4 regions of the Paenibacillus sp. Negev47 genome follow, and region 2 is predicted to be linked to each of the others. Evidence: riboswitches for the same ligand, from Rfam matches in the RefSeq annotation. Region 2 holds a riboswitch; each other region holds the start of a gene.
What was found. A riboswitch is a leader RNA that binds a small molecule or an ion and turns the genes downstream of it on or off. The one in region 2 is predicted to bind cyclic di-AMP.
Positions count from the first base shown of each region.

Region 1: it holds a riboswitch for cyclic di-AMP, as region 2 does, so the genes downstream of both, AC4G47_RS23215 (HAD family hydrolase) here and AC4G47_RS00540 (C40 family peptidase) in region 2, are expected to answer to the same signal.
Region 3: it holds a riboswitch for cyclic di-AMP, as region 2 does, so the genes downstream of both, AC4G47_RS12395 (3D domain-containing protein) here and AC4G47_RS00540 (C40 family peptidase) in region 2, are expected to answer to the same signal.
Region 4: it holds a riboswitch for cyclic di-AMP, as region 2 does, so the genes downstream of both, AC4G47_RS20180 (C40 family peptidase) here and AC4G47_RS00540 (C40 family peptidase) in region 2, are expected to answer to the same signal.

Region 1 is NZ_CM177754.1:5,129,229-5,133,557, forward strand. It holds gene AC4G47_RS23205 (Nramp family divalent metal transporter) at 1-1,134, shown strand, start outside; gene AC4G47_RS23210 (HAD family hydrolase) at 1,266-1,949, opposite strand; gene AC4G47_RS23215 (HAD family hydrolase) at 2,337-2,735, opposite strand; cyclic di-AMP (ydaO/yuaA leader) riboswitch at 2,851-3,026, opposite strand; gene AC4G47_RS23220 (glutathione peroxidase) at 3,397-3,876, shown strand; tRNA gene AC4G47_RS23225 (tRNA-Leu) at 4,022-4,104, opposite strand.
Region 2 is NZ_CM177754.1:109,187-113,515, forward strand. It holds gene rbsK (ribokinase) at 1-848, shown strand, start outside; gene AC4G47_RS00530 (c-type cytochrome) at 920-1,276, opposite strand; gene AC4G47_RS00535 (GNAT family N-acetyltransferase) at 1,427-1,921, opposite strand; gene AC4G47_RS00540 (C40 family peptidase) at 2,277-2,747, opposite strand; cyclic di-AMP (ydaO/yuaA leader) riboswitch at 2,751-2,888, opposite strand; gene AC4G47_RS00545 (hypothetical protein) at 3,143-3,985, opposite strand; gene AC4G47_RS00550 (M1 family metallopeptidase) at 3,996-4,329, opposite strand, start outside.
Region 3 is NZ_CM177754.1:2,691,591-2,695,919, reverse strand. It holds gene AC4G47_RS12410 (PspA/IM30 family protein) at 1-80, opposite strand, end outside; gene lpdD (prenylated flavin chaperone LpdD) at 192-533, opposite strand; gene AC4G47_RS12400 (polysaccharide deacetylase family protein) at 687-1,478, shown strand; gene AC4G47_RS12395 (3D domain-containing protein) at 1,593-2,264, opposite strand; cyclic di-AMP (ydaO/yuaA leader) riboswitch at 2,267-2,461, opposite strand; gene AC4G47_RS12390 (amino acid ABC transporter ATP-binding protein) at 2,679-3,401, opposite strand; gene AC4G47_RS12385 (ABC transporter substrate-binding protein/permease) at 3,388-4,329, opposite strand, start outside.
Region 4 is NZ_CM177754.1:4,519,171-4,523,499, reverse strand. It holds gene AC4G47_RS20200 (xanthine phosphoribosyltransferase) at 1-422, shown strand, start outside; gene AC4G47_RS20195 (hypothetical protein) at 520-849, shown strand; gene AC4G47_RS20190 (hypothetical protein) at 970-1,188, shown strand; gene AC4G47_RS20185 (carboxymuconolactone decarboxylase family protein) at 1,324-1,653, shown strand; gene AC4G47_RS20180 (C40 family peptidase) at 1,751-2,215, opposite strand; cyclic di-AMP (ydaO/yuaA leader) riboswitch at 2,221-2,352, opposite strand; gene pelA (pectate lyase) at 2,780-3,733, shown strand; tRNA gene AC4G47_RS20170 (tRNA-Leu) at 3,908-3,991, shown strand; gene AC4G47_RS20165 (carbohydrate-binding protein) at 4,160-4,329, opposite strand, start outside.

The sequences.
Region 1 (4,329 bases), 1.8 Mb from region 2:
GGGTATACCTTGTTATCCGTCATCCTGCTCTCGAACCTGATGGCCGTTGTACTTCAATCATTGGCTGGCAAGCTCGGAATTGTCACTGGACGGGATCTGGCTCAAGCCTGTCGCGAACGCTTCAGCATGCCTGTCGTCATGATGTTATGGATTCTGTGTGAGCTTGCCATTGCAGCCACCGATCTGGCAGAAGTCATTGGTTCTGCCATCGCGTTAAAGCTGTTATTTAACATTCCTATGTTATACGGCGTTATCATCACCGCAGTCGATGTACTATTGATCCTTGTACTGCAGAACAAAGGCTTCCGCGCTCTGGAAACTCTCGTCATTGTGCTGATGGCGACCATTGCCCTCTGTTTCGGCATCGACCTGTTTCTGGCGAAGCCGGATATGGGCGGCGTTCTCCATGGTTTTGTACCCAATGTCGAGATTTTGCAAAACCCGGCCATGCTCTATATCGCCATCGGTATTATCGGAGCAACCGTGATGCCGCATAATCTATACCTGCATTCTTCCATAGTACAGACCCGTCAGATCGAACAGACACCGCAGGGTAAAAAAGAAGCCATTCGGTACTCGACCATGGATTCTACAATCGCGCTGACACTGGCTCTGTTCATCAATGCGGCCATTCTGATTGTATCTGCCGCTGTATTCCACAGTGCCGGCATGACGCAGGTTGCGGAGATCGCTGATGCCTATCATCTGCTGACACCTCTATTAGGTACTACTGTTGCAAGTATCCTTTTCGGTGTGGCGCTGTTGGCATCAGGTCAGAACTCTACTCTTACAGGTACACTCGCTGGGCAGATTGTCATGGAAGGTTTCCTGAATATTCGAATTCCAGCATGGCTGCGTAGACTGGTCACACGTCTGATCGCCATCATCCCTGCTGTAATTGTTACAGCCATCGCAGGAGAACATGGCACAGAAGAACTGCTCATTTTGAGCCAGGTCGTGCTGTCTCTTCAATTACCTTTTGCTGTCATCCCCCTGGTGATGTTCACGAGTGATAAAAAAAGCATGGGTGCATTCGCCAACAAATTATGGCTCAAAATCATCTCATGGGTCATTGCCGCTATTATCGTTGTGCTAAATGTATATCTGATCATTCAGACGATCCGGTTGTTCTAATCTCATTCTAAATGACTAAATATTAAAAAGGCTGATCGACTCCGGTATTCTATACCCAAGTTGATCAGCCTTTATTGTTGCTATACAGCAACGTGTTTTCATTTATAGTAGAATCTCTCGTACGCAATCATCTAATCCTGGTTTGGCACCAATAACGGCAGGAGCTTATCCAATGAATCAACAGTCCAATCTGCACGTTCGTCATCCGATAGTTCCGGCTGGAATCTCCCGTAACCCTGCATAATCCGTATCGTACGCATGCCCAGCTTCCGAGCAGGAATAATGTCGTTATCGATCCGATCCCCGATCATGACGGCTTCCTCTGGTTCACAACCGGCCTGCTTCAAGGCTACAGCGTATAACTCAGGGTCTGGCTTGGACACCCCTTCTTCAGCCGAACAGGCCAGAACATCAACATACTTCCGCAACCCGTAGCTCTCCAGTCTCTCTTCCGTTCCAGGACTTTGATTGGCAATAATGCCAATGCGATAATGCTTCGACAAGTGCTCAAGAACCGAATCCGCTGAAGGAAAAGGACGTTCAAGATCTTTTTGAAACTTCAGCTTGTCCTGAATCTGTTTTTGGTGCTTCTCGTCTCCAATGAATGTTCGAATAGCCACTCTCATAGGCCATTGCTCATAATTCTGGTAACAGTTCGTGAACAGTTCTCGTACCGCCTCAATCTGCACCGGATACCCCAAAGCGCATGCTTCACGGACGAACTGTCCGATAATATCATCAACCGGCTCCCATTCGTCCACCAGCGTATCTCCAACATCAAAAAACAACCACTTTATTCCACCTACATCCGGCACGCCAATTCCTCCTTGTAAGCCACAGGCGATTCCTGATCCTAATTTAAAAGTCGTGTTCAAAAAGTCTGGTTTTCAGTACCGAGAAGATGGAATGAAGCTAGAAATGGAGTAGCGGAGCGTAGGGAAAACTACGTGAGCAACTACAGTGTTTCCGAAGGAAACATACTTCGTAAGCATATTCTTATTCGGCTGAATTTCATATTCGATGCTGAGGATGCCGCCAGGCATCCTTCGTAATCAAAAGCGGACTTTTTGAACTACCTCTAAAAACCATAAAAAAGAAGACCCACCATCAAGCATGAGTCTCCTCAAATTTCCGTTTATTGATATATTCAATTATAACAGGCCCCTTACACCGGAGCAATCACAAGCTATCAAGCTAGCGCACTAACCATTCAGGAGAAAGCCGACTTCCCCATTGAGTGAATATACAATTCGGTCTGCGCCCATCCCCCGATAGATGCCCTTTGGATGACTCTGTTCCGTAATGACGCACAGGGACTTCGATGTCCATGAACGGCAGATTTGCAAATAACGACAGGTCAGATTCAGGCTGTTTTCGAAAATAAACACATTGCCTACGCTGCCCTGCGGCAAAAACCATTTTTGAGCTGCAGCCGTGTTCATGCGAATGACATGCTCTACCCCGATTCTACGGAGTCTACGCTCTTCCCCTGCACTGTTGGTTAGAACGGCAAACGGCATTTTTTTGTACATTAGCAATTTGATAAATTTGCGTCCTGCTTCATTTGGAGCAGTCACTAAGATCATCTCAGTATCCATCATTCGTTCCTCCCTTGGCGTGAAAAGACAACAAAAAAGAAGCGTGGGGGACCAAGGCCTCCCGAACGCTTCTTAAATAATCCATGGCGAAAACACCATGAACCAGCGTACGGCTTGTTGCCTCTCCCTTTAACGCTTACGAGGTTAGCTGACGGATTCGGGCGCGAGAGTCGCCCTATTTCCGGCTGTCACCGGAAAATTCACCCCATGAATGCCCACTGTCCTGGACAGCGCATTCCGTTGGTTCCCCCGTTTCCCACTCATCAATGAATGGAAACTCAGCGATTAAAACATCGTTCGTATATCTTAAAGTAAGATCGAGCGATATTATCGTTTGTTTCGTTTTTCAAGTACAATTTAGTTTAAATTGAAATTACGTTATGAATCATACACCCGCGCCATGACGGTGTAAAGTCCGCACAGATCACCGAATCGGCAGATTTTCGCCAATACCCATACATAATAGCGCTTACAACAAGGTTATACTCTATCTATCTCTTCAAGTCTATCTAATTCTCACTCTGACGAAAATCACATCGCAATTCATTCACGTATTCTGCACAACTTGCCTGTTTTGATTCTTTTAACACCATATTAGTTTTGTATTATTTAATTGCAACCAATATAATAAGGGGTATAAGATTATATAATGGAGGCGATTTAGATGACAATCTACGATTACAAAGTGAATACTCTTCGCGGTCAAGAAGTTGAAATGTCCGACTACCGTGACAAAGTGCTACTGATTGTGAATACGGCTAGCTCATGTGGCCTCACTCCTCAATTCAAAGGTCTGCAAGAACTACAAGACAAGTTTCAGGATGCTCCGTTTGAAGTTCTGGGTTTTCCAAGCAACCAATTTGCACAGGAAAAAGGCTCTTCGGACGACATTGCAGAGTTCTGTCAGATGAATTATGGCGTGAGCTTCCCTATGTTCGAGAAAATTGATGTGAACGGCTCAAGCGCTCATCCTCTCTTCCAGCATCTAAGCAAGGAAGCTCCTGGCCTGCTCGGCTCCAAAGCAATCAAATGGAATTTCACCAAATTCCTTGTGGATCAGAACGGACAGGTACTGAAACGTTATGCTCCCAAAACAACACCCGACAAGATTGAAGAAGATATCAAGAACTTGCTTCAAAAATAATACATAGGCCACCCGTAACCGGAAGGTAAGCACGATCGCCTCGGTAATGGATGGCCTTTTTTCTAACTTGATGTCATAATGGTCGAAAAGACAAAAAGAAGAAGCTTTCCAATAAAGGAAAGCTTCTTCTTAATCGTTCATATGATGCGGTCGAGAGGACTCGAACCTCCACGGGCATACGCCCACTACCCCCTCAAGATAGCGTGTCTGCCATTCCACCACGACCGCATGTCGTAAATAATCGGCAACAGAATTGATTATACCGGGTTTAGATCTAAAAGTAAAGTATTTTTTAATGCTTCTTTTTCAGCCAGGCATTTTCCTCAAAAATCGCATATTCTCGTCATGTTTAGTCATGAACTGCATATCATTAGTTTTGATCCCCTCTTTTCCGGATAGAGCCGATCTGTGTAATCATTTATATATAGTAATATATAATCTTCCCCTATACCC
Region 2 (4,329 bases):
AAGGGGCGAACCAGGCTGTTGCCGCTGCGCGTCTGGGTGGACAAACCACGATGATTGGTGCGGTGGGGTCGGACAGTTTTGGCGAACGTCTACTGCACAGTCTGACGGAAAGTGGTGCAGATGCCTCGCAGGTTCGCATATTGGAAGACACGGTTACAGGGACTGCGTCCATTTGGCTCTCTAGGGGAGACAACCGGATTATTGTTATTCCTGGCGCGAATGGACAAGTTGTGCCTGCGATGCTGGAGGAGGCGGATACGGTAAAAAGCCTGACTGCAGCCGCAGCGGTGCTGCTGCAGCTGGAGATCCCGCTGCCTGCGGTCACCCGCGCCGCCCAACTAGCGGCTGAAGGCAGCGCACTGGTTGTGCTCAACCCGGCTCCCGCGGTGCCGGGTCTGCCCCAAGAGCTCCTGCGGTGCGTCGACGTTGTCACGCCGAACCGCACTGAGCTTGCCGTGCTTACCGGCCGGGATCATCTCCGGCCGGAAGACCTGGATGCGGCGGTTGCAGAGCTCGCCGCATCCCTCGGGGCCGCTGTCGTCACGACGCTCGGCCCCGAGGGGGCAGTGTACGCGGCGGCGCCTGGTGGCCGCGTACAAGCAGGGCGTGCCGGCGCGTGCCGTGCGCCCGGCTACGCCGTAAGCGCCGTCGATACGACCGGCGCTGGCGATTGCTTCAACGGCGCGCTGGCGGTAGCCCTCGCGCGCGGTGAGACCTTGGACGCGGCTGTAGGCTTCGCCATGGGCGCGGCCGCGTTATCCGTGACGAAGCTCGGCGCCCAGTCCGGGATGCCGTCCGCACATGAAGTCGAGGCCTTTCTGGCCGAGCACGCGCCAGAAGCTCAATAATCTGCATAACAAAGAGGCTCTTACTCTCCCAAAGGGGGATTAAGGGCCTCTTCGTTATGCGCGTGCAGAGATTATTTCTTCTCTGACAACCACATGGCGATATTGGCAATCTCTTCATCCTGCAGTTTGCCCTTAAAGGCAGGCATGCCACCTTTACCTTTGATAATCGTAGAATAGATCTTCTCCAGATCATCCTGGCTGCCGATGTTTGCCAGAGCAGGACCTACGCCACCCTGAAGCTGATCCCCGTGACAGGAAATACAGTTGGCTTTGACCAGTGCCTCAGCCTGTCCTGCATCCATCGTCACTTCCGGCATGGTTGGTTTCGCTTCTTCAGCCACTTCCTCTTTCCCTGGAAGCGTAAACATTAAAACAATAGCTAAAGCGCATGCTGCAAAAAATACCCCGCTCATGATCCATTTGTGCATCCCTTATGTCCCCTCCAGAATGAAAGATCATCTAACCTGAAACTATCCATATCATTATAACGGAACCTGTAGTCACATCATAGCATTTTGTGGTAATTTTTTGAACTAATCACATAACAAGGAGCAGATTTGGTTGTTTTGCAATGAATTCTAATCACGAGGCCCTTCATAGACCATGCAGTGAAAGGGCATTAAGCCGGTAGGGGTCTGTCGTTCGTATGTATCCTGGATGACAAATCCACTCTTCAGATAGACTTGAATGGCACGGGCATTCCAAGTCAGCACTTCCAGGTCAATCTCATTCGTCCGGTTTCGGCGAATGGCTTCCTGTACAATGGCGGTGACAAAAGCTTTCCCTTGACCCTGACCACACAGCTCTGGATGCATGCCGAGGCCAATCCGGGTTACCCCTTGAAGGGGGAAGTATTGAACAAATCCATATATGCGTTCGTTCTGATCTAGAACAATCGCATATTGTTCCTGCCGTAGCTGTGCATCCCCAAATTCCACTTCAAGTGCCTTCATCTGCTCCCAGGGGAGCCAGCTGTAGATATTATAAGGCGGCTCGTATTGCCAATTGCAGATAAACTCCGCATGTTCTTCTAGCATGGGTACAACGTGAAACGTCACAGGGGCTTCATTCATACATCTGCACGCTCCTCTCATTCATCACCAAACCCTCTGTCCACTCTACAAAAGAGCAGTTCTTTTAGCAAGTCTGCAACTTTGGGAAAAAAATGAAACAAAAGTTCCGGTAATTACGTTTATATTATAACGGGATGGGTAAAAACATCATAAGGGCACGGACAAACGAACGCCAAGTAAAGCTGTTGATGTCGCAGGATATGCCTCGTGTGTTACTTGCTACGTGAACAGGGGATGAAGCACAAAAAAACCGCCGGATACATTCCTGCGGAGAATGTACCGGGCGGTTCTGTTATACTTCTTACTTCGTTCCAGTAGGGTTAATGGTTACAGCATCATGTTGCCCAGCTTGTCCCTAGTCAAGGGCCAGTGATTCATATGCGTCCGTGCTCATAATCCGTTTAGCGCCAACATAACGATTGGCCCAGTAGTTTTCGCTCAATGCACTGATCGTAACGCCTTTGGAAGAAGAGGAGTGTGCGAACTTTCCATCCCCTACAAAGATTCCTACATGAGATACGCCTTTACCTGTTGTATTAAAGAATACCAGATCGCCAGCTCTCATCTCCATGCGGGATACGGAATCGCCCATTTCGAATTGGGAACTGGATTGGCGTGCCAAATCAATACCCAACTTGTCGAATACATACCGTGTGAACCCGGAGCAGTCAAAGCCGTTAAGCGTTGTTCCCCCGCTTTTGTATGTAGTTCCCATTGCTGAATCAATTACTGTATCCATTTTTGAATCTGCGAATGCGCTGCCTGCACCAAGTGATAATGCAAATGTGAGGCTAAGTACAGCTGCGGTTAATTTCTTTTTGAACAAGAGAGATACCCCTTCCAACGCCTGCGAGGTTAGCTTAAGGATTCGGTTGAAGGTCCCCTATGATCCCTCTGTAGCAAGATCAATTCACCCATAACTGGTTCCCCCGCTTCCCAGGTGCCAGGAATTTGGCTATGCTAGTTATGCACCTGCGAAATCAAGAAATGACGATTTAATTTTAAGTAGTTACAAATATGAATATAAAGATTACAAAGTTGTTACTAAAAACTCACTGCGATTATTGTAACAGAGGTGTACCGGTTTGGCAACGTTTAACAATAAATTTAGCAAAAAAAACCTCGACCTTTGACGGGGAAAGGTTGAGGCTTGCCTATTTATAAGTACTTATTAGGCCATGAGTTTAACATGCGATGGTAACAATTTTTAAACGATCTGCTCTAACCTTTGGATGTTTTGGACTGCCATAAGCGAAAATGGGCGCATATTTTCCACAGGCTCATTAGACATCTGGCAAGAGGATACGTCTGTTGTAGTATAAGTCCGGTGAGTCCTGTTAGTAACCATGAGGCTGAAGTGAACGCCCCGAAGATAAGCAGGTGAACTCCGCCCAGCAGCAGTGCAATGCCAATCACGGCGATGAGATGTCGTAGTGCAATCCAGAGTGCTTTGAGTGTGCCGTGAGCGCCACCTTCTCCCTCCGGTGCGGAAATACCGAACTGCATGTAGAGAAGGACGTGATGGATAACCCAGCCATATATGAACCAGGCAGCTACATAAGGTATGCCGGGCAAGAGTAATTGAAGGGAATGAAATCCATCCAGTAGAATTGAATACAGCTTCGGTATGAGCCAGTAGGCGGGTAGAAGTATCAATAATGTACGTATGCTGTGGAGCAACAGCATCGGTTTCCACAGATTTTTGATTCCGCGGACGAATGGAATGCGCTCTTCAGTACTATTATAGTGCTGAAGCGAGTAGAGCAGTCCTGCTTGAATGAGGGGGCTGATCAACATGCGAACCAGCAGCATAGCCCCCAGGATCCACAGATAACGATGAACCTCCGGATGGGTGGACAGGTTAAGTTGGCTTTCCATTTTGAACAAAAGCGTACTTAACTCCCCGGCATCAGGGTCAGGATAGCGCAGGAGCAGTGGGACGACCGCTGATTGAACCATTCGATAGAGGAAATATCCCCATATGAGCTGATAGAGAAATAAGAGTGCTGCAATGAACATATGCTGACGGACGAGAAACCAGCCTTCGCGTATTTTTGCTTTCACCGTTTCCACCTCACCATGACAGACCTCCGAATATGGCTTCTATTAGTTTGGTTACACTCATGCTCCAGCGGGATTTTGTTGGCTCATCCAGTCCGGATTTCAGGAAATTGTTCATGTGGCGGTTCTCCAGCACGATCGTGTACAGAGGATCGGTCATGGCCCAGGAGACAGGGGATGTGTGAGTTAATTTATAGGTGATGCGATCTTCCTTGCCATTCCATTGCTTGGTGAGGATATGCCCGTCTTCAAAAGCAATGCGAACAGGAACGGCGTTGTAATCACTGCCTTTTTTCACGATCGTCACGGAAGACTCGTACAATGTTTGGCCGTCTTTTTGCACGGGT
Region 3 (4,329 bases), 2.6 Mb from region 2:
TTGATTGGATCTTCTGCCTTGTCAATAATGGCGTTAACGTTAGACATTGTTAAATCACGCAATCGTTTGAAAATGGACATTATGGTACTCCTCCTAGTCGATATTACATCGTATATAATTATACATACGTAACAATCTACAACTCGTTTCAATTTTATTAAATAAAATCAAAACATGCGATTGCCCTTATGTCAGGAAGACTCTTTATCTTTGTTCAGATGATCCTCCATCAACCTCTCTGCAGTTTGCACGATTTCGTCGATCTGCATCCGTGTAATGGAATCAAAATGGATACCCATCATTACCGTAACGGTTACTTTCAGCTGCAGGGTAGCCTTTCGGGCAAGCCGCTCACAGAGCTCTTGTTCCTTATGACCCGGAATATGTACCGTAGTCCCACTAACCCGCTCATGATCCACATAGAACGTGGCTACAGCGCCAATATGCGCCTTTCCTCCGGTAACGAGAAAAACCTTATCCTCTCCTGCTTCAATCACCTGTAAACGTATCGATTTCAAATCATATGTACTCATAGTCATCCACCTATCCTTCTCTATATGTTATATATGGAGGAATTATGGCTTTCATGAGATGAATCGGCAATGAAAATTCTCACACTACGCATAACTTATGGATACCCCGGGCATACCAAGGAGAACGTCATTTTGGAAAAGGAGGCCGTTATTATGCGCGTACGCCTCATTATGCTGATGGTTCTCGTTATTTTTCTCGGAGGATATCATGCTCCAGTTTCATCTCGGGATGCTTCAAGCCCGCCAAGTGAGTCGGTATCAGGTTCAGATTCCGCGGAAGAAGAGCAACTGACATTGGGACAATTACGTCAAAAATATGCCGATACGTTCAAAACCAATGGTCCTTCAACCAAGCAGGTTGCCCTGACTTTTGATGATGTGCCCGATCCACGATTTACTCCGCAAGTGCTGGATGTATTGAAAAAATACAAAGTCAGAGCTACATTCTTCATCGTGGGTAGTCGTGCTGAGAAACATCCGGATCTGGTGAAACGCATGGTTAAGGAAGGACATATCGTTGGCAATCACAGCTATAATCATCCGGAATTCAGTAAGCTGTCGATGAATGCCTTTCGCAAACAAATTTTACATACCGGGGATATTATTCACCACCTCACGGGATATACCCCTAAAATGATACGGCCACCTTACGGAGACATTAATGAGGAACAGCTGAAATGGGCTGCCAGACAGCATTATAGCATTGTGAACTGGAATGTTGACTCCCTGGACTGGAAAGGCCTCTCCAAAGAAAAGGTGAAAGAAAATATCCTATCTGCCGTGAAACCTGGTTCCATCGTTCTGCAGCATGCAGGAGGCGGTGTGGGCTCTAACCTGAACGGCACGATTGAGGCTTTGCCCGAAGTCATTGAGGAACTGCGTAACCGCGGATATGAACTCGTCACATTGGACGAAATGTTGGGATTGCCTAAGGCCAAAGATTAGGGTGTCCATGATCCGTAAAAGGAAATGATTGCGAATGTTAAAAGGGTGCCTGTTCAATCGCAAGTTAGCGACTGACAGACACCCTGTTTGAATTCATTAGATGTAGTTTGATGTCTACTTCAGAATGTAGAGCTCGATATCCTGAAAACCAAATTTGCTTACGGACTGCTTGCTACCAGGAATGAAGATATCAATCCGGTGACCCTTGATTGCACCGCCAACATCACGTGCTGTGGCTACAAAAGCCTGTTTGGGCAATCCCGGATGGCTGTGACCTGTGACCAATACTTTGGTTCCGAGTGGAATCACACTTGGATCAACTGCAATCGTACCCAGTTCAAGATCATTACCGAAGTAATCCACAGCACCCCATCCTCCATTTTCGGACGGATCTGCAGAGTATGCCGTTGCTTTCACATTGACTGCTTTACTGTAATCAAACGTTTTGCCCCAGGCTTGAACCACTTTGTTATCTGCGTTAACGTCCAAGCTTGCTGTGGTAACCGTCTTCGCTTGAGCCTTGCTTTCCGTAGCGGCAGCAGCAACTTTGTTTGCTTTGCCGGGGATTGTAATTTTCAAACCACCATAAATGTTGTAAGGCGAAATGTCGTTATTTGCTTTAACCAACGTGTTAAGTGCTACTCCATATTGTTTCGATAAGGTGTAGAAGGTATCTCCCTCTTTGGCCACATGAACTGAATCTGCGTGAGCCGGAACGGCTTGAATAAGCATTGCTGTTGTCAATAATGCTACTGCTGTTTTGGCTATACGTTTCTTGTTAATCATGGTCTTCCTCCCTCATTGTGCCTGCGAAGTTAGTTGTCGGATTCGGATGAGGAGCCCACCCTATAGGTTCTTCGTTACATCTGAAACATTATGTACCCCTAATTCACCCCAAGCAGTGTGCTATCGATCTTCCCCTGCACAATCTGCATCGTTACATCCCCGCACTCCCTGTCCGGAAGTTTCGGCAGAGTTCAATATATCACAATTTTGTAACCTGAACTTGTAGTAATTCTTACCAAATGATTTTCAGCGCATCATCATCTGTAAGAATACTGGATAATCACGAAATGGCAGATGCATCGATTCCTTAAGATTAAGTTACAGAAAAGTTACTTTTCGACTCTATTAATGTTTATTACGCATAAAAAATAGCGTTACCGACATAAAGTCAGCAACGCTATTTGATCTGTGAATTTAGAGTACCTTAGCAAGAAAATCACGTGTCCGTGGATTTTTGGGTGCTCCGAACACCTCATCTGGTGTTCCTTCTTCCACAATAACCCCGCCATCCATGAACAAGATCCGGTCTCCCACTTCACGTGCAAAACCCATCTCATGCGTCACGATGACCATGGTCATCCCGCCTTCTGCAAGACGTTTCATGACATCGAGTACTTCACCGACCATCTCGGGGTCGAGAGCCGAAGTTGGCTCGTCAAACAGCATTACATGCGGCTGCATGGCCAATGCTCTTGCAATGGCGATCCGCTGCTTCTGTCCACCGGACAGCTGATTCGGGAATGTATCTTTTTTATCGTACAAGCCCACAGTGTTAAGCAGATCAGCAGCAATTTTCTCCGCTTCCTGCGTGGATTGCTTCTTCACTTTAATTGGAGCAATCGTAATGTTTTGCTGTACCGTTTTGTGTGGGAACAGGTTGAAATGCTGGAACACCATCCCCATTTTTTCACGAGTCGCATTGATGTTGTGCTTCGGATCGGTGATTGACACGCCTTCAAAATCTATCTCTCCCGAGGTAGGCTGTTCCAGCAGGTTCAGACAACGCAAGAATGTACTTTTACCCGAACCGGAAGGACCGATAACCACGACAACCTCGCCTTTGCCAATCGTCACGTTAATGCCCTTAAGCACATCGTTATTTCCATAAGATTTGTGTAATTGTCTAACGTCTATCACTTGCACTCAACTTCCTTTCCAGTCGTCCCAGCAGCTTGGACAAAATGAACGTCAATACAAAGTAAATGGCTGCCGCAATGAGAAACGGACTCAATCCTTGATACGTAATGTTTTTGACCACACTTGCCTGATACATAATATCCACCATACCGATAACAGAGATAATGGAGGATTCCTTGATGATCGTCACGAATTCATTACCAATTGCCGGCAATACGGCCTTGAAAGCCTGTGGCAAAATGATGTAGCGCATGGCTGCACCTCTGCCCATTCCGAGGGAGCGAGCTGCTTCCAATTGACCACGATCCACCCCTTGAATACCTGCACGGAAAATTTCCGCAAGGTAGGCACCACTATTAATAGAAAGTGTGATAATACCTGCCTGAAGGGGACTAAAATTAATACCAAATGTCAGGGCCAATCCGTAATAGATAATCATCAATTGCACTAGCATCGGAGTACCACGAATGACTTCGACATACGCTGTTCCAATCCAACGCAGAATGGCTACATCATGCAGACGGAACAAACAGATGATCAATCCGATGATCACCCCAAATATTACACCAAGTGCAGATAACAGGAGCGTGTATCCTACACCTGTTGCATAGAAGCTCTTGTATTGCCAGAACACTTCAAATATATTTTGTGATTTGTTCACTTTATCAGCCATCAGGAGACTGGCGTCTGTGACCATTTGTTCGATCTTATTTTCACTTTTCAAGCGCTCGAGCGTTCCATTTACCGCACTTAGCAACTCTGTATTCCCTTTACGGATTCCAATTGCTGCTTCTACCTGCTCTTCATCAGGCACAGCAGGAGCAAGAGCAATCACATCGTCCAGATATCCCGCAGCAACGGTATCTTCAACAATGGCTGCATTTACACGATTGGTCTGTAACTGCAACACAATATCAGATATTTTATC
Region 4 (4,329 bases), 2.4 Mb from region 2:
TAATCACGGTAGAATCCTCAGGAATTCCGGTTGCTTTTGCCGCAGCCCATGAACTTGGGGTACCGCTCGTATTCGCTCGTCGCAAAAAAACGCTTCTGGCTGATCCTGATGCTTACTGTGAACGCGTACCGTCCTTTACCAAAGGAATCGTAACCGACATTATGGTTTCCCGCGAGTTCATTCATGAGAATGACCGCATTTTGTTCATTGATGATATCATTGCTAATGGAGATGCCGCTCGTGGAGTGATCAAAATTATTGAACGTTCCGGTGCGGAACTCGTCGGATTCGGCGTTGTGGTCGAGAAATGTTTTCAGGCGGGGGCCCGCACGATTCGTGAACAGGGTATTCCGGTGGAAGCCTTGGTACGTATTCGTTCCCTGAACGATGGAACGGTACAATTTGACGATAACGAAATGTGACATTTTAAAGGAATAGGGCCTATTTTTAGAACTATGCCTTTGCATGACCGCGGATTTCATTTATAATGGGGTTATGTTAGGGAGAGGAGGCAACACCATGGGGAACCAACCGGCAACAGAACAATTTTTTATTGATAAGCTGGCGGAATCGAAAGTTCATTTTGAACGTGCCCTGGATTGTAAACATACGGAATTCGATGACCTTTATCCCTATATGATTGAACATCCTCAATTTTTCTGGTACAAACGCTATGTTGCCTGGTCAGAATTACTGACGATTGTAGGCTTGTGCGAAGAGTTGTCCTTCTCTTGGAAAGAACAATTTACACCGCATCAAGTGGAGTACCTTGAAGAACGTGTGATGTCCGCCAAAGTGCTTGATTTTTGGTTCGAGAAGAACGACAGCAAAGAGCACGCGCAGCGGTAACTTTCAGTCGGGACATAATTTCGAATGACATGACAGTCCAATACAGTCACGTGAGACCTAAATGACATTTCATTTTAGGTCTCTTTTTGTAAATAAATTTGGAATATAGGAGCCATGAACATGATCAGTGATTCAGAACTGGACGCTCTGCGTCTGTCAGGTGAGAAAGTAAGAGTAGTGAGGGACGAGCTGGAAACTAACGATGTAACCGGGATTGTGGTTGCCTGGGATGGTGAGCAGGTACTTATCCGTCGTCGGAATCGACGTGTTGTTAAGCTGGATCGCAATTACCGATATCAGTTGTTCAGCGAGCCGCGCCAAAGTTTACTTAGTGAGTAACCGTATAATTTCGCTAGAACATGAACATTTAATTGTTTGCAATTACCATGATTTCTTGGCATAAATGACTTACTCGGGTGAGAAGATAGGTACAGTGAGGAAATCTGTAACTATAGCCGAGAGGATGTGCTGCAAATGACATTGATGAATGATAAAGTTCATGCCTACAAGGATCAGATTGGAGCATTAAGCGACGTGCTGCCAGGTGTGGTGAAGTCGTATCATGAGTTTACCGGAGAATGTTTTCAGCCTGGCGTAATTGATGCGAAGACGAAACAGCTCATTGCGCTCGGAATTGGCCTATTTGCTAACAATGAGGTATGTACCTTCTATCATGTGGAAGAAGCCCGTGCGAAGGGTGCTACAGATCAGGAGATCATGGAGACCGTTGCAGTTGCTGGAGCTGTCGGAGGCGGACATGCGCTGTCTCAAGGCGCAATGCGAGTGCAGAAGGCGTTGCATTAAATACAGGTAAGGTAGTACAAGGATTGGTCCATACATGACTAGCTAAACAAAAGAGGAGGTTCCGGGTGATCCGGAGCCTCCTCTTTCTATATCATACCTACATTTTCCCTAACATTTTATCGTACATAAACTGTCCAGTCACCCGACGTGCTGTTACGTAACGATCATTAAAATAAGGATTCGACAACTTGGTGATGCTTACCCCTTTACTGCTGGAAGCATGAGCGAATTGTCCGCCACCGATATATACACCTGTATGTGAAATGCCTTTGCCCATCGTATTGAAGAACACCAGATCACCTGTGCGAATGTTACTTTTGGATACCGGAGTACCTGCCTTGGCTTGCTGCTGCGAAGTACGTGGCAATTCAATGCTGTATTTGTTGAAAAGATATCTCATAAACCCGGAACAGTCGAAGCCAGCCAGCGTCGTGCCACCCCACTTGTAAGGTATGCCTGTCATGTTGTTCACTACGGAGTTAATACTGCTTGCCTCTGTGCTTGTTGCCCCGGATGTAAATAGTACAGCTGCTCCAAAAATGGAGATAATCAGTTTTTTCAAAATAAATGTTCTCCCTTCGATGCCTACGGAGTTAGCTAAGGGTTCGGTAGAAGGTTCCCTATATTTCCTATGTATAAGAATAATTCACCCAAATTGGTTCCCCCGTTTTCAAACATGAAACTCGGCAATGAATAATTAAGTTTTTGTAACTATTTGAAACTATATTGCATAAATGCGTAATTGTCAAACCCATTTAAAACCCTTCGTTTTACCCCAATGTTATCGGAATTACGGTTTTTATATGAAAGAGGGGATCAAGTTTGGGTATCATTCATGACAAAAACGTCACTATTGATTCGTTGAAGGTGATTTTGGACAAATAAATAAGTTTGTCATGAGTTAAAAGAACTATTCCGTTATGTAGAATTAAAGAGATTATATTGATTAAGTTGCATATATTGACAAAAATCGATTTTTTGCATATTATCGTTTTATCCAATCCACATATTGGATGGAATTTGATTTTATTGTGCGATGAATTCAAATAAAGGAGGTTTGGGGTTCGAATCTTAAGTTAGGTAGAAGTGGGAGATTTATTAAAACGAACATAGGAGAGTGTTATCTTTGAAAGCAAAAAAAATAGTTACTTTTGTTCTAGCATGTACCATGGTATTCTCAGCCGTTGGAATGGCAGTTCTCCCTGTAGCAACGGTATCTGCTGCCGATGCATCAGGTACAACAGCAAGTATTTCCGATGTTTTGAAGAACCAGCTGCCAGATGGAGGTTGGAGAAAGGATTATAAACAAACCAGTGGAGAATGGGCGAAGTCCACGATTGACAACAAGGCTACATACTCAGAGATTAGAAGATTGGCGAAGGAATTCAAAAAGACGAATGATCCGCGCTACTCAGCGGCTGCAATTAAAGGAATCAATTTTTTGATTAATATGCAGTATTCAAACGGTGGATGGCCGCAAGTGTACCAAAGCTCCGGATATCACAAACACATCACTTATAATGATGATGCCATGATTAACGTCATGTACATGCTGGATGAAGTAGCAACGCGTAAAGGTGACTTCTCGTTTATCGACAGTGCCCTTGCCAATCGCAGTAAGAACTCAGTTGCTAAAGGTGTAGAAGCGATTCTGAATACACAGGTCGTTTCAGGCGGTAAGCTGACAGCATGGGGACAACAACATGATTCCAGTTCCCTTAAACCGGCAAGCGCAAGAATCTATGAAGTACCATCGCTGACGGCTGCAGAGAGTGTAACGATTGTTAAATTCCTGAAAACCAGACCTGCTAACGCCAAAATTACGGCATCCATTAAAGGAGCCGAGGCGTGGTTTAACAAAGTGAAGATTACGGGTTACAAGTATGAAAGAGCAAACGGAGACAGCAAAATTATCGCTGATTCCAAAGCTGCACCGATCTGGGCTCGCTTCTACGAAGTGGGAACGGATAAACCGATCTTTATTGGTCGCGACGGGGTAGTTAGATACAAACTAAGTGATATTGATAAAGAAAGAAGAGGCGGTTATGCATGGTACGGTAACTGGCCTTCCAAGCTGTAAATAGTAAGGAGTCGCAGGTTTCATTGCGTCAATTCCTAGTAACTATAAGTAAAGCCCGACTCAGACATGGACGTCTGGCTCGGGCTTTATTGTTATTATTTTCACTGTTGACACGATAGATTCCGCATGATATATTATTTCTTGTCGCCGAGATTGCTTACGGAGATATAATATGCGGTCGTGGCGGAATTGGCAGACGCGCACGGTTCAGGTCCGTGTGGGCTAACCCCCGTGGAGGTTCGAGTCCTCTCGACCGCATCAAATAAATAAAAGGTTCCTCTTAGGCTAATACCTTCGAGGAACCTTTTTGTATTGTCCCAAACAAGTTGTCTCGTCCGATAGTTTACTGAGCCGACACTTGAATACGATCAATATTCGGTCCTTCCGTCCCGGTCGTGACCAGTCTCAACGTGTTCGTGCCTTCATTCATCGGAACCTGAATTGTTTTTCGCCCCACGTCGACCAAGCACCTGTCGACGCGAAGGAAGCATTGCTAATTAACTTGGTTCCGTTCACAACGTACACGTCGAGGTTCCGTGTCCCGCTCTCCAGGGCATAACGGATTTTCACGTTTTTGGTGCCCGTGGTGGCGCAAT